2 regions of the Lysinibacillus sp. FSL H8-0500 genome follow, and region 2 is predicted to be linked to the other one. Evidence: riboswitches for the same ligand, from Rfam matches in the RefSeq annotation. Region 2 holds a riboswitch; the other holds the start of a gene.
What was found. A riboswitch is a leader RNA that binds a small molecule or an ion and turns the genes downstream of it on or off. The one in region 2 is predicted to bind cobalamin.
Positions count from the first base shown of each region.

Region 1 (7,642 bases), 390 kb from region 2:
AATGGGTAGAAGCTTAGCTTTTGGATGAATGCCATGTCCGCCAATACCATTATCTTTTGCAGCAGCAATAATTCCTGCTACATGTGTACCATGATCGGCTGTATAAGTTGTATTAGCTGGTGCGGCTGCGTTATAGGGCGGTAGTACTTGAGCTTTTAAATCGGGATGCTTAAAGTCCACGCCCGAATCAATCACAGCCACCGTTACTTCATGATCACCTGCTAATTTAAGTGCCCTATCTATTTGTAGCAGGCTTAAATGATACATTTCTTCTTTCTTGGGATCGGTGTCCGTGGCAAATGTATGGTATATATAGCTAGGGGATACGCTTGTAATGCCATCCTGCTGTAAATAGTAAGAGACAGCTTTTTCAAGCGAGACGTCCTTGTTTAACTGAATAACATCATATCCTAATGAAGGAATGGAGCGGAGGACCTTAGCACCAATTTTTTTATGTACATTTTGATCAAGCCCTACATGCTTAATAACAATTGTATTTTTGCTGATCCATTTTTCGCTATTCTGTGAATTTTGTCCTGTTCGTGTTTGATTACTTGCAAGCATAAGTTGTTCAAGCTTGCCATTCTTTGTAGCAGGCTGTGGGGTCTCCGCAAAGGCAGAGACAGCAGGGACCATTAGTGCAGCAGATGCTACCACAGTGACGGATTTCTTCAACCAATTTCTCAATAACTTTCTCTCCTTCATATGTTAAGTTTGGCCTCCCAATAAACATAAATTTTCAAACCCTTACTTCCGTTCTATTCTAAAGATAGAAGAGTTTTTGCTATCTTCTTACTTAGATGGAAATCATAGTTCTTATTTTTGCCTATTGAACGCCTTGACTATATTTATACGATTAACTAATAGAAAAGTTTCGTAAATGAGGAAAAATTTTCACTGCTGCTTAAATTAGCCCCTGGTCAAACTGTTTAAAGCTGTTGAATAAGTCTGTGTAAATCATCCCTAGAACGAGGTATTGGCTCCTTGCTCGTTAAGATCTTTTTTTCTTGTAATAGCATGGCCATCGCAAAGACCCATGGGCGTTCAAGATGGGCACGTTTTAATAGTTCTTCGTTATAGAATAGAGTGATGGGATCACCATTATAAATGATTGACCCTGCCTCCATCACAATAATTTGCTCTGCCCATTCATAGGCGAGTTGAATATCATGTGTTGCTAATAGAATGGTTCTTTCCCCATCCTCTAATTTTGCTAGGTATTGTAAAACTTGTGTAGCATAATAATGATCCAGACCTGCTGTTGGTTCATCTAATAAGAGAACAGATGGCTCCATTGCTAAAACACCAGCCATCGCCACACGTTTTTTTTGTCCAACACTTAAGAAATGAATCGGCTTATCTAGTAAATTCTCTACCTCTGTTTGTGCAACCGCCCAGGCGATCTTTTCCTCAATTTTTTCAGTAGACCAGCCCAAATTAAGCGGTCCATACGCTATATCTTGCTTGACTGTGCCTGAAAAAAGCTGGTGGTCTGCATCTTGAAAGACAATACCAACCTGTTGACGAAGGGTCTTTAAAGCTTTGCTGCTGTACTGAAGCTTGTTACCCTGAAAAGAAATAGTGCCTGTAGTAGGCTTTAATATCCCGTTAAGATGCTGAAATAATGTTGATTTTCCTGCACCGTTATGTCCAAGGATCGCAATTTTTTTCCCCCTTGGAATTTGCAATGAAATATCTGTGAGCGCTGTTGTGCCATCTGCGTAAATATGGGACAGATGATGAAGTTCAAAATAATAGGCTGTCATGCGAAAAAACCTCCATATACGATAAAGAGTAGAAAAATAAGTGCCATGCCTAGCCAATTTTTCTTGTTATAAGAGCTTGCTTTCTGCCAATAGACAGCCTCGCCACCACGTGACTGCATCGCATTGTTAAGCGCTCGACTCCGCTGAAACATCTCCACAAATAATGCTGCTATCAGCATGGATAGTGAACGTAGCCATTGGATAGGTGAATAATAGCCGAGACGTGCTTGCTGGGCGAGGTAAATTTTTTGCATACTAGCTAAAAAAAGAAAAATAAAACGATAGGTTAGCTCTACTAATTCAACTAATAACACTGGAAATCGCCATTGTCGTAAAACATAGCAAATTCCTTGAACTGAGGTTGTTAGGATTAAAAAATATAAGCAACTGATACTACCAAGCACAATAAAAAATAATTGCTGTGCTGCTGTCATACTGGCCTGCCCAATAAAAATCGTCCAATTGCTAAAGGTGAAAGACCAAATGTGAGGAGGTAGCACATGTGTAGATGGTGCAATTGAGATTAAAATGGATACAAGACTAGTGAATAAAAAAAAGGCTGGTAATAGCAATAGTTTTACATAATAGCTTAATGGGATTTTTGCGCCGAAAATGATAAAAGCACTCATTACAAAAAATGTAATGAGTGAAAGCTGTTCATCTCTTAAAATTAGGGATAATAACAATAGTCCTAAGGAAAAGATCATTTTTTCTAGTGGATGAACGTGCGCTAGTTTATTAAGGTAAGCATACTTATCGATTAATAGCATCGTATTTAGCCTTCTTTATGCTTGCCGCGCATATAGCCGATAAAGTAGCCAATAAAGCCTGCGCCAATCGCAGCCTGTAGTACAAATAGTAAGCTTTCAATTTCACCACTAGGCGGCTCCCATAAACTTTCAAACCATGGTTCATAATCCTTATTAATTTCGCCAATGGCTGCTTCGGCCTCACCATCAGCACCACCGAACTCTGCACCCTTTTGAATAAACAGGGGGATAATGGCTAACAGGACAACAATGGCTAATAGTAATAAAGTACGTTTCATCTTAGTGTGCCTCCTTTGCTGAGAAAACACGTAATGCCTTTAATTCGCTAATATTATATTTTTTCAAGAAGTTCATCACAATTACTGTTAAAATCCCCTCACTAATGGCTAATGGAATTTGTGTTAAAGCAAAAATACCTGCGAATTTTGTGAAGGATGCGGCGAAGCCACCCACCTCAGAAGGGAAGGCAAGTGCTAGCTGTACAGAAGTCACAACATATGTGCCTAAGTCGCCAAGCATGGCAGCGAAGAACACAGCTAATGAAAACGACAAACCTATTTTTTGTGCCCCTTTAAAGACAAAATACACGATAAAAGGACCTACGATCGCCATTGAAAAGGCATTTGCTCCTAACGTTGTAAGGCCCCCATGTGCTAAAAGTAAGGATTGGAATAATAAAACAACCGTTCCAATTACACTCATTGCCAATGGACCAAATAACACTGTACCAAGCCCAACACCTGTAGGATGCGAGCAGCTCCCTGTAACAGACGGGATTTTTAAGGCAGATAGGACAAATGCAAAGGCTCCTGAAAGACCTAATATCATTTTTGTTTCAGGGTTTGCTTCGACTGTTTTTCGAATGGAGCGCAATCCTAGTACAATAAAGGGAATAGAGATAACCCACCAAAAAATCGCCCATTCAATTGGTAAAAAACCTTCCATGATATGCATGGCAAAAGCTTGTTTTGGCACCATTAAATATGCCACTAAAAAATAACTAAATTTCCACCAAGAAAGCTTCAATATTTTTCCTCCTCATTCTGAATAAATTGTAAAAATATTACGTGCGGAGAAATTCTTCTTTGCGTATTTAGACTTTCGCATGAGTCCATAAGCATCCTGTTGCTCGCTAAACAGGCTATTTGGCCACGTCCATACAAAAAGCACTTCTCCGCTACAGGAAAAGTGCATACTAAGAGAGCAAAAACATGCGTATCTGCTAAGTTGCACACCTATCCTCGTAGGCTGAAACGGTCACGTATTTTTCGGCAGGTCTCCTGGCTCTAGTTCACTATTTTATAGGCCTTCCCATCCGTTGGACAGTGGCATTTTCTATAAAACTCCCTATTACAGTGGCGGGACCGCGTCGGACTTACACCGACTTCCCTTTTAAGTAAAATAACAAGCATTTTACACCGAAAAAAATATAGAATTGTGAGATTTCACGACAAATTGTAACATGCATTTCCATAAATATGCTATACTTTTTATAAAATTTTTTTGAATTGGGCGTCAATGTCGAAAATTCTGATAACCAAAACTGATAAATTTATCACAAATTGTTAAAGAAATATTGAAATTTTAAAATAATAAGCTATGATAGAGACAGTTTTCTATTCATGGATAACGATAATAATTTCATATAAAAACATCAATAAGTGCTCAAATTTTCGAGATAATAGGGAAATTGGTGAAAATCCAATACAGCCCCCGCTACTGTAATAGCTGATGAAATCACAAAGCCACTTGTGCAAACTGGGAAGGCGTGAAAGTAAGATGAAGCTTAAGTCAGGAAACCTGCTTAATTGATTGTGCATGCAAACTTTTCGGAGGGAGAAGTTGGAGCAAGAGCGGGTACCAGCATTTTATTCGTTTTTATTAAGCTTCTATAAAACCTTTACTCTCAAGCGAAGAGTAAAGGTTTTTTCTTTTCCAAAAAAGCAAATGAAGGGAGCGATTAGATGACAACATGGAATTTAGAGGGGATGCAAACACATCTCTTTATTTGCAACGGCAGTAGCTGTATGAAAAAGGATGCGGAGGATATTACACAAGCCATTCGAGATGAAATACAGCGGCAGGCACTTGATCAAGAAATACATACGACAAGAACACGCTGTAATGGACGGTGTAAGGATGCTTGCGTTGTCATTGCCTATCCGCAGGGCAATTGGTATCGTGTGCCATCAACAGAGCATGCGAGAGCACTTGTACAAGACTTACATCATGAATCTTTACACAAGGAGCATGTCTTTACATTGCGTGAAGGTACATTACAGCGTACAGCACAAACAACGGCTATTAAAGGGATCGAAAAGGTGAAAGAGAGGTAGCAAAATGGCACAAAAAGGGAAAATTTTCGTAGTGGGCTTTGGACCTGGAGATTTTAAGCATATTACGACACGTGCTGTAGAGGCATTGCAACAAAGTGATATGATTATTGGCTACAAAACCTATGTAGAGCTTATTCAAGATTTAGTCAATGCCAAATCAATTGTTAGTACGGGTATGACAGAGGAGGTTTCACGTGCACAGGAAGCCGTGCGTCAAGCAGAGGCTGGCAGTATTGTTTCTGTAATTTCCAGTGGAGATGCGGGCGTCTACGGGATGGCTGGCTTAGTGTATGAAGTGTTAATTGAGCTGGGCTGGACAGAGGCAACGGGCATTGAAGTTGAAATTGTTCCAGGTATTTCAGCGATTAATTCATGTGCTAGTTTACTAGGAGCCCCGATTATGCATGATGCTTGTACTATCAGCTTAAGCGACCATTTAACACCTTGGAACTTAATTGCCAAGCGTGTAGAGGCAGCAGCGATGGCGGATTTTGTCATTGCGCTCTACAATCCTAAAAGTGGTCGTCGTACAAGACAAATTGTGGAGGCACAGCGCATTCTTTTAGAATACCGTTCACCTGATACACCTGTTGGACTTGTGAAAAGTGCCTATCGTGAGCGTCAAGAAGTTACGATGACAACATTAGCCGAAATGCTAGAGCACGATATTGGTATGCTTACAACGGTGATTATTGGGAATTCATCGACATTTTTCTATGATAATAAAATGATTACACCACGTGGCTATCAACGAAAATATACACTTGGTGAAGAGAAGCAGCCATTACGTCCACATCAACGCTTACGCGAGGAAAACGAGCCATGGGCAATGAATCAGGAGACAGGAGAGGCTCGTGGTGACTTTGCGGCAGACCCCAATGCAGGGCGCAATCATAAACCCAGTGTAGCCGCTACGCCAAAGCCGAAAAACACAGCATTGGAAATGGCTACAGCGGCGCTTGCAATGGTTAAAGGAACAAGTGCAGTACAGGTAACACCCAAGCTTGTACAGCAAAAAATTGAATCTATTTTTGAGCTAGCCGTCAGCCCAGGGGTTGCCAATAAATTTTTCACACCACAGCAAATGACGACATTAGCAGAGGTCGTTGGCGAGCATGGTACGATGGAATATACACCTGAGCATCAAATTCATTTGAAAATCCCAACAACTGAGCCAAATCGCATTACTGAAAGGCTACAGGCAGTAGGCTTTTTATTAGCGCCTATCGGTGATGTTGCCACACTAAAGGCTTGCGATTTTTGCTATGGCGAAAAGGCAGATTCGATTCCCTATGCAGAAGAAATTCAGGAAAAGCTAGGAGGCATGTCCTTGCCGAAAACATTAAATATTGGTTTTAATGGCTGTGGTATGGCCTGTTATCGTGCCGTGTTTGATGATATCGGCATTGTGTATCGCAAAAGCAAGTTTGATGTTTTTATAGGGGCAAAGCCAGTGGGTCGTACAGCCCATGCAGCACAGCCTGTTGTAGAAGGATTGGAGCCCGACCAGCTAGTGCCATTGCTTACGGATATTATTGAAGAATACAAAGCGAATGCTCATCCAAATGAGCGCCTATTCAAATATTTTAAACGTGTGAAAAAGATACTGCATTTTACCTATCAAGATATGTCTTCCAAAATAAAAGTAGAGCCCGCTCCATGTGGCGAGTAGTGAGGAGTAATAGAGATGAAAGCAATTTTATTTGTCGGCCATGGTAGCCGTTTAGCAGCAGGAAATGAGGAGGTACGCACATTTATTGAGGAAATGACACCGCGTATTGACCCCCAATTTTTAGTGGAAACCTGTTTTCTTGAATTTGCCTCGCCAAATATTGAAGAGGGCATTACAAACTGTGTGAAGAAGGGAGCAACAGAGGTTCATGTTATCCCAATTATTTTACTCCATGCAGGTCACTCTAAGCTTCATATTCCAGCAGAAATTGAGCATGCACGTGAACATTATCCAAACATCACCTTCACGTATGGACAAACAATCGGTATTCATGAGGAGATATTTGGTATTTTACAGGATCGTCTAGCAGACATTGGGTTTAATACAGAAGAGCAGCAGCAGGATACTGCGATTTTATTAATTGCACGTGGTGGCAGTGATCCAGAGGCAAATGGTGATTTTTATAAAATAACACGTCTCTTATGGGAAAAGCTACCTGTGAAATATGTGGAAAGCGCTTTTATGGGGGTAACAGATCCACTTGTTGAAGAAGGAATGGAGCGCTGTGTCAAATTAGGTGCTAAAAAGATTATTATGCTACCGTACTTTTTATTCACAGGCATTTTAATGGAACGTATGAATGGCATGTGTGAAAAGTTCAATAAGCAATATCCAGATTGTGCTATTCAAATTGCTGATTATTTTGGCTACCATGAACGTCTGCAAAATGTGTTATTAGAGCGTATTGAACAGGCAGTGAATGGTACATCAACAGGCATGCAAGATTTAGAGAATTACCGTGCTTATGCGGCAGTACATGGACATGCACATCACCACCACCATCATGACCATGACCATCATCACGACCATGATCATATAGAGGAGTCTGTAAAATGATTTTTATGTTAGCAGGAACGAGTGATGCCAGAAACCTCGCCCTCAACTTGCAGCAGGCAGGTTATCAGGTCACAGCTACGGTCGTTACCGAATCAGCGGCTGCTAGTCTTGCTGACGCTGGCTTGCCGCATTTAATCGGTCGACTGACAGCTGACGAAATGGCAGCGATTATGACAGAGCAGGGCTATCAATTAGTAGTAG
Region 1 is NZ_CP150292.1:2,758,156-2,765,797, reverse strand. It holds gene MHB44_RS13270 (S8 family serine peptidase) at 1-687, opposite strand, end outside; gene MHB44_RS13265 (ATP-binding cassette domain-containing protein) at 930-1,766, opposite strand; gene cbiQ (cobalt ECF transporter T component CbiQ) at 1,763-2,536, opposite strand; gene MHB44_RS13255 (energy-coupling factor ABC transporter substrate-binding protein) at 2,542-2,814, opposite strand; gene MHB44_RS13250 (energy-coupling factor ABC transporter permease) at 2,816-3,562, opposite strand; cobalamin riboswitch at 3,789-3,974, opposite strand; cobalamin riboswitch at 4,179-4,359, shown strand; gene MHB44_RS13245 ((2Fe-2S) ferredoxin domain-containing protein) at 4,501-4,872, shown strand; gene cobJ (precorrin-3B C(17)-methyltransferase) at 4,877-6,544, shown strand; gene MHB44_RS13235 (sirohydrochlorin chelatase) at 6,560-7,441, shown strand; gene cobK (precorrin-6A reductase) at 7,438-7,642, shown strand, end outside.
Region 1: linked by a shared signal. The riboswitch ahead of MHB44_RS13250 (energy-coupling factor ABC transporter permease) and the one ahead of MHB44_RS15060 (DUF4430 domain-containing protein) in region 2 are both predicted to bind cobalamin.

Region 2 (7,642 bases):
GAAGCCTGCTCTGTTGCCATGCCATTAGCCGCTCCCTCAGTTAATACATGCTTGAAGCCACCGTCTTTTGCATGGTAGAAGGTGAAAAAGCTTGCAAATAGCTTATGGAAGCGCTCATCTTTGTTGGCATCAATATTTAAACTGGCAAGTGCTGTAATAACCTGTGCTGTGCTTTCTAAGTTGGTTGTGCCCCAGCTTTTGTAACTGCCATCAGCTCCTTGTAAACTTGTTAATGTATGAAGTGCCTTATCAATGGATGTCTTCACATCTGGTTGATCCTTATACGTGGAAAGGGCTTGAATAGCCATTGCAGTCATATCTGGGTCTGCCTTCGTCCCCGATAAATCCCAGCCCCCATCAGGCAATTGCTTTGCTAGTATATGTTGAATCAATTTCTCGCGAGTAGTTGTAGCTGTTTTAGAAAGCTCAAAGTCCCATGTATCTAAAGCAATTAAAGCAAAATAAGCACCATTGGGACCTTGCCATACAACTTTATCAAAATCACTTAATTTTTCGACTAAATTATAGCCACCCACATTCGTAGGATCTTTTCCGATAGCAGTAAGGGCAATAATTAAACGTGAATATTCCGTATATTTACGATTGTGTAATTCACCTTTTACTGCCTGTATATGTTTTACAACATTTGCATAGTATTGATCGTAATAGCCATCAGGAACATTGTATTCGCCACGGGCAAGTGCAATAATAAACCATTCATCACCAAAAGCAGGATTTGGTGCTTTTGTCACCATAAATTGCCCAGTCGTTTTGTAAGCATCTACAGTAGAAATATTTTGAGCGGAAACTGGCGTTACAATTAACACGAATGCCAATAGCATCATGATAAGCATGAATAATCTTTGCTTCATTTGGATAACCTCCATTCTAAAAAGTACTAACCCAAAAGCTTTCTGCAATTGGGTTAGCCTAGAAAATTACATCATACCTGCAGTATTTAACGTACGTTTTAAAATTTTTGCTGTTTGTTCACGTGTTAATGATGTTTTTGGATCAAAAGAGCCATTTGTCTTACCCGTCATAATATCAAGGCTATTTAATAGCTCGATATATGGTAGATATTCAGCACTAATATTGTGAATGTCCTTGAAATGAATTTCTCCATTGTTATTCTTCATATCAGCATCTAAATATTCTAAAACACGTGCCATAAATGCAGCAGCCTGTTCACGTGTAATATGGGCCTGTGGATTAAAGGTTGTAGCTGTTACTCCGTTTGTAATCCCCGCCTCATATAGCGCTTGAATATCTGCCTCATACCATTTACCAGCCGTATCACGGAAAGGATTTGTACCAGTTGCTTGTAAACCAAGGGCACGGCTTACTAATGCTGCTAACTGTGCACGTGTAATTGGTTGAGTTGGGCCAAACGTGTCTGATGTAACACCTTTAATAACAAGACGATTCGCTAAAAACTCAATTTCCTCTTTATTTGCTAAATGCGCGATATCTTTAAAGGTTACTGCATTCTCTATGATCACAAATGTACCACCTGCTTTTGTAAATAAAACAATTTCGCCATCCACAATTTTATGTGGAACAGGTTTATATTCGTCACCTACAAGCTGTAAAACAACGCTGTTTGGCTTTAGATCGTTGGCTGGTAGCGTTACTTTTAAATACTCCTTTCCTAAAGAAATGGGCTTTAGATTTCCTTGCTTTGTTTCAATACCAAATGTCACTGTAAATTGTTGTTGTCCTGTCTCTTTCGTTACAGCAGCCATGATGTTCTCAGATTCAGCAAGTTTAATTCCAGCAAATACAGAGGTAGCCACCTCGAATTTGAATTGGTTTTCCTTCTGAATCACAAGTTTTTGAATATTTTTATCCATGTATTCTTGAATATTTTGAGGTGTAAGTACGACTTTATTAGCGTTTTCTTCAATCGTAATTTCAACTACTAAGCTATCTTTTTCCTCTTTGTTATTTTCATTCTTGGATTCTTCTATACACTCTTCATCTGTACATGGCTTTTCTTCTAACTCCAGACAATTTTCTGTTGCTTCCTCAGCACATTGTTTTTTCTCTTCTTCAACAGCGAGTTTATCCTCTATTCCTTCCACATAGCCACCAATATCTTTTCCTAAATCAGTTGTGTATAGCCATTCAACAGCGTCATTTGGAGAGAGTGTGTAATTGGCTGCTGAATATGAAGGATATTTGCCATTGACTCGGTACATCCAACCACTTAAAGGACCTCGATCGAATTCATAAAGCCCCGCAATTCCATCAACATATATGCCATATTCTGTTTGACGATAGCTTAGGGCAACCCCGTTTTCTTCTGCTGCTCGTTGTAAAACATCAAAAGCAGTTTCACCAGCAAATAACTTAGTTGCTGTCGGTTTTAATGGAACTTCAGATGACGAAATTCGAATGGAAACCGTTGCATAACCAATTTCTTCAGAAGGAACAGATGGCTGATTGCCATTGTTATCAGGAGGGGAAGGCTCCTCGTCATCATCACCATCTCCGTCCTTATCCCCTGGAGTTGATGGTCGATCTTTCGTATCTGACATATCATAAAGCGCCGTTTGTCCACTTAGTAAACGATTGTAGGCTGCTAATGTATAACCAACTTGCACGGTTCCCATGCCATCTGCTTTCGATTGGCTATGGATATGCTTAAAGCCACCATCACCAGCGCTAAATGTCATCATATTAGCAATAACTTTATTAAAGCGAGGGTCTTTGTTGGCATCAATGCCCAAGCTAGCAAGGGCGGTGACAACTTGAGCAGCACTTTCAGCAGCTTCAGAACTGCCTGCCGTCGATATATAGCCACCATTCGCTGTTTGGATAGCTGCCAATTTAGCTATTGCTCGATTCGTGACAGCTGCCACATCCGATCTGTTTTGATAGGGTGCTAATGCCTGAAGCACCATGCCTATCATATCTGGGTCAGCTACACTTCCACTCCATGCAAATCCTCCGCTATTTTGAATTTCCTTAGATAAAATATGCTGAATTAATTTATCCCGTGTTGTTGTTGCAGTTGCAGGTAGTTCAAACCCCCATGTATCCAGTGCAATTAATGAATAAATGGTTGCGTTTATTCCTTGCCCTGTAATAAAGCTTAGATCTGCTAATCTATCAACTAAATTATAGCCAGCAACATCCGTCGGGTCTTTTCCAATTGCTGTAAGAGCTATAATAACGCGAGCCCAGTCTGTTGCTTGCTTATCTATTTCACCATTCGTGGCTTTTACATGGTTTACAATATTACGATAATATTGATCATAGTAAGTTGCATACTTCGCAGAATGATCACCGCGGGCTAATGTTATCATCGTCCATTCGTACCCATAACCAGGACTATTTAAATTTTTGGTTAAATATTCGGCAACAGTAGTATATGTATCAACTGTTGGCGGCTGTAATTGTATAAGACGCTTTTGTAAAACCCCTAGCTTAGCATAATTTGTTACTAGCTCTTTATGAATCGCTAATAATTGGTCATAGGCTTGTTGAGCTTCAAATATTTTTAGATAATCAGCCCAAACAAGTTCTTCTACAGAAGGAAGTGCATCAATTTTGGCAATAACTTGGTTAATATCGCCCTCTGCATTAATTATTTTCTCCTTTTCAAGGAGATCATTATAGTTTGATACTTTAGTGTGCTGTGCCTTATTACTAGCATCTTTGAGCTTCTTCAAGTTACTATATGCATCGTTTGCTGCCTTTAATTGATTTTTTACTAATGGGCTATTTGTATCAATTGCATCAATTAATAGTTCAACATATTTAACTTCTTTATCAAAAAGTTCCTGTCTATTTGTTACATCAACTTTAAATGATTCATTTCCAGGAGGCAAACCAGGAAATAAAGGAGGTGTTGGTCGAACGCTGGTTATACTCTCATATTTTTTTCTAGCATAGTCAAGCAACACTTTTATAGTTGGATCTGGTGTTAAATCCCCTATTTTAGGAAGTGTATCAATAGCAAGAATTGCATATTTAACTTCTTTATTGGCTAACGCATAATTAAGTGCTTCTAATGTCAAATCAGTTGGCTGATAACGACCACTAATTGAGAAAAAGGATGTATATACTTTACGTATTTTTTCTAGTTGATCACTAAGATTTTCATCTAACGTCGTGATCTCCTCAACTGCGGGTGTAGCGTTAGCTGGATCCTCCATATATTTAATGGTAAATTCAACTTCTCTTTGACGTAGCAATTTGTCATAAGACGTATTATCGAATAGATCTCGTATTTTTAGCTTAGATAAATTAGTTTCTTTTTCTCGGATCGTAAGTAATTGCTGATAGATCGTTTCAGTTGGTTCTAATTCATCAGGCAGTGCGATAATTAAATCTATTGTTTCTTTTACTGCCTCTGGAATAACATGAACTTTAATTGTTTTAGATACTGCACCTATCGCAATAGTAATTTCTGCATCTCCAATAGCAATGCCTGTTACGAGCCCATTGACATCAACTGTCGCAATGTTAGGTTTGCTTGAAGACCATACAACTATAGCACTATCCTCTGTTGTTGCGTCAGTTACAGTAAGTGGATATGTTTCTCCTTCTAATAATAATAAAGGCTTCTCTGTATTTAGCTGAATCTCACTACCTGAAAAGGGCGCAAATTCTATTGCATCCTGTAGTGGCATAAGATGCTCTACTTCATTCTCAGATTTTAGTACATTATCCCGTTCTGCTGAATTGTCTAGTTCTGGTTCATTATTGGATTCTTTCGCATTGCCTTGCTCTGGTGAATCATTAAGTTCAATATCGCTAGTATCTTCTATAATTGAATCGAATATTTCCCCTTCAAAATGCTGTGCTTTTACAGTAATGGATGGAGAAAATAGCGACAATATTAAAATAAAGATAACCGCTATATGTAGCTGCTTTTTCCATATAGCCATATAAAATTCACTCCCCTATAAATAGTTAAATACTGACAAGGTGAATTCTTTCACCTTGTCAGTATGAATTTACCCAACTATTGGACGTCCACTTCAAGTGGCTCGCTTGCTGAATTACCAAGTAATGCGTTGGCAGAGGCTGTAATCGTAATAGTGCCTTCTTCCGCTTGACCTGCAAATGTAATAACAGCTTGTTGGCTTGTATTCACAGTAACAGACTGAGCTGTTAATGCTGTTGTCCCTGTGTCAATTGTCCAATTTGCTAAATTCGAAGCAGTCCCCGTATTCAATAAATCACCAGTTAAATTTACCGTAACAGATGGATTTATATCATCTACAGCAACTGTGCTTGGCGTGTTTAGCTGAGCCCATGTAGTGTAATACACATGAACTTCATCATTCGGAGCTAATACGTAAGCACCTAAGCCAACTGTTGGGCTAATATCATTTACTGTATATACCCAGCCATCCCAGCCATTTAAGCTCCCTGCAGCCAGTCCATCAATTGATTCAAGGTATGGCCCATACACAGGATGAACAGTTACTACATAGGGTTTGTTATTGTCTTGTAGTACTTGTTCTAAAAGCTCTAGCGCCGTTGTCCCTGCTTCAACATCCTCAATTGTTTCTGGCACAATAGTTGTACCGTATAAACCATCAATAGATAATGTAACATCAAATGTTGTTGCTTGTTGTTCTTGGTTTACAGGCTGTAATACTGCGGCACTTGCTGTTGGTGATACAAGCGAAACTGCTAAAAGCAGGGCAAACGCTAATTGCCACCATTTCTTGAAAATCTTCATTTGCAAAACCTCCTATTTTATTATTTCGTGAATGTTCTTGCTATTAACTCGAAAAAGAAAAAGATGCTTCTCCCAAAAAGGGGGGAAGCATCTAATGGAAAACAGAAAAAAGGCGTAAAATACAGTTTGCCTGTCCGTCTATTTGCCGTAAGTTCTCCTAGCTTCCGAAGAGAGTTAATACGATGAAATAAAGGCAGGTCTCCTGGCTTGTGTATCCTAAAATCAGCACCTTCCCATCTACTGGAGGCATTTTTCCTCGTTCGACAGTGGTATTACGCTGTAGTCATCTACACTTACAGTTGCGGAAACAGCTTCGGTTTTGCACCGAATTCCCTATTAAGCTCTATAAAAGAGCACCTTTATTCTGCAATTGCTATTCACTTATTAGAAAGTATAGCACAAATTCCTTATTTTCAAAATATTATAATAAAAAAGAAAAAATGTTGGAAAAGTTTACTTATATTTCACCCTTTTGTAGCGATTCTATTCATTAGTGACAGTATAATAATCTTTTTGATTAGTAGAAACGTACATAGTTGTTTTTTTAATACACCTATAAAAAATGGCTTACACTAAGTAATTAACCGAAAAAAGCCAGTGGCGCAGTTAACAGCGCGGCACTGACTTAATATTCCCTTTACTATATAGTTATTTTTTTGTATCATTAACAAATGCTTTGGCAATTGCTTTTCCTAAAACGGCAATTGTACGATTGACTTCTTCCTCAGTATTGCCGATGCCACCAATTTCCACAATCATCATTTGCTTTGCTAAATCTTGATTGTAGCGCCCATCAACGCCATCACCACTTTTAGAAATAACCCCTTTTGATATTTTAGGCACAATTGCATTTAATGTGGATGATAAACTTTCAGCATAGGCAGTATTCCAGCGGAAATTTGCATGCTCTGCACCAACAACGATTGCAATTTTTGCATAATTCTCACCATTATACCCCACAGTTGTTAACTCATGCTTTAATGCATCACGATGTAAATCTAATATTAAATCATAATTATTTGTTTCTAAATGCTTGCTTAGATGCGGTCTCATCACATTATAGGATTCATGATAGCCCTTGCCCTCTAGCTTTAATTCTTTCATCACATCTACATCCAATACATTCGTTGTTAAGCCATTGACATTAAAATGGTTTACAATCTTATCCTTAAAACCCATAATATTGACCGTTTCATGAGAGGTCGCTACCTTACCACTTACAGCTTTCACCATTGGCTCATATGCTTCATGTGAATGTGTAAACAACACTAACACTTTAAAAGGATCAGCAGCTACTTCAGGCTCTTTCGTTTGTTCAAGTGCATTTTGTTCAGCTAAATTAGTAGCGGCAAACACGACTTGTTTATCTTCTGGTTGTTGCGTCGGAGTCGATGCTTGCTTGTTGAACGGAAGTTGCCCAGCAATGACAGGTAATACGAAAAAGAACAATAATAGACCAAATGACCATTGTAGTTTTTTTAGCAAAGTCACACCCTCCTCCCCTTATCGTATGGAGGGGGTATGGCATTTAGAACGAAAAAATTTTTCTCGTTTTTCGCATAAATTGTAGTATTTTAGACAGCTGTTTTTATAGAGCGCTTGCCCAATTCATTAACATAGAGGCAACTAATTTTGCATAGCGGTCCACCCAATAATCCGCTTCTTTTGGCGTCACCATTAGCTGTGTATGTGCACCTGTCAAGGTTTCTTCAAATAATTGCTGGCGTTCCTCCCTCGACCATGTTGCCCATTCTCCAAAAATAGGCTGTACTAAAGACATATCAAGCTCCTGCTGAATATCTGGTTGCCAGGAGGAGAGAGACAGCTTTGATGATGGTTTATGACGCTCAGCCACACGAGCAGCTATTGAGCGAAGCATTGTTTCTACCGCATCCGCAATTAATACAGGCGCATCAACCACTGTTGGTATACCAATAGCTG
Region 2 is NZ_CP150292.1:3,151,799-3,159,440, forward strand. It holds gene MHB44_RS15050 (S-layer homology domain-containing protein) at 1-872, opposite strand, end outside; gene MHB44_RS15055 (S-layer homology domain-containing protein) at 939-4,898, opposite strand; gene MHB44_RS15060 (DUF4430 domain-containing protein) at 4,976-5,701, opposite strand; cobalamin riboswitch at 5,876-6,077, opposite strand; gene spoIIP (stage II sporulation protein P) at 6,350-7,192, opposite strand; gene gpr (GPR endopeptidase) at 7,290-7,642, opposite strand, start outside.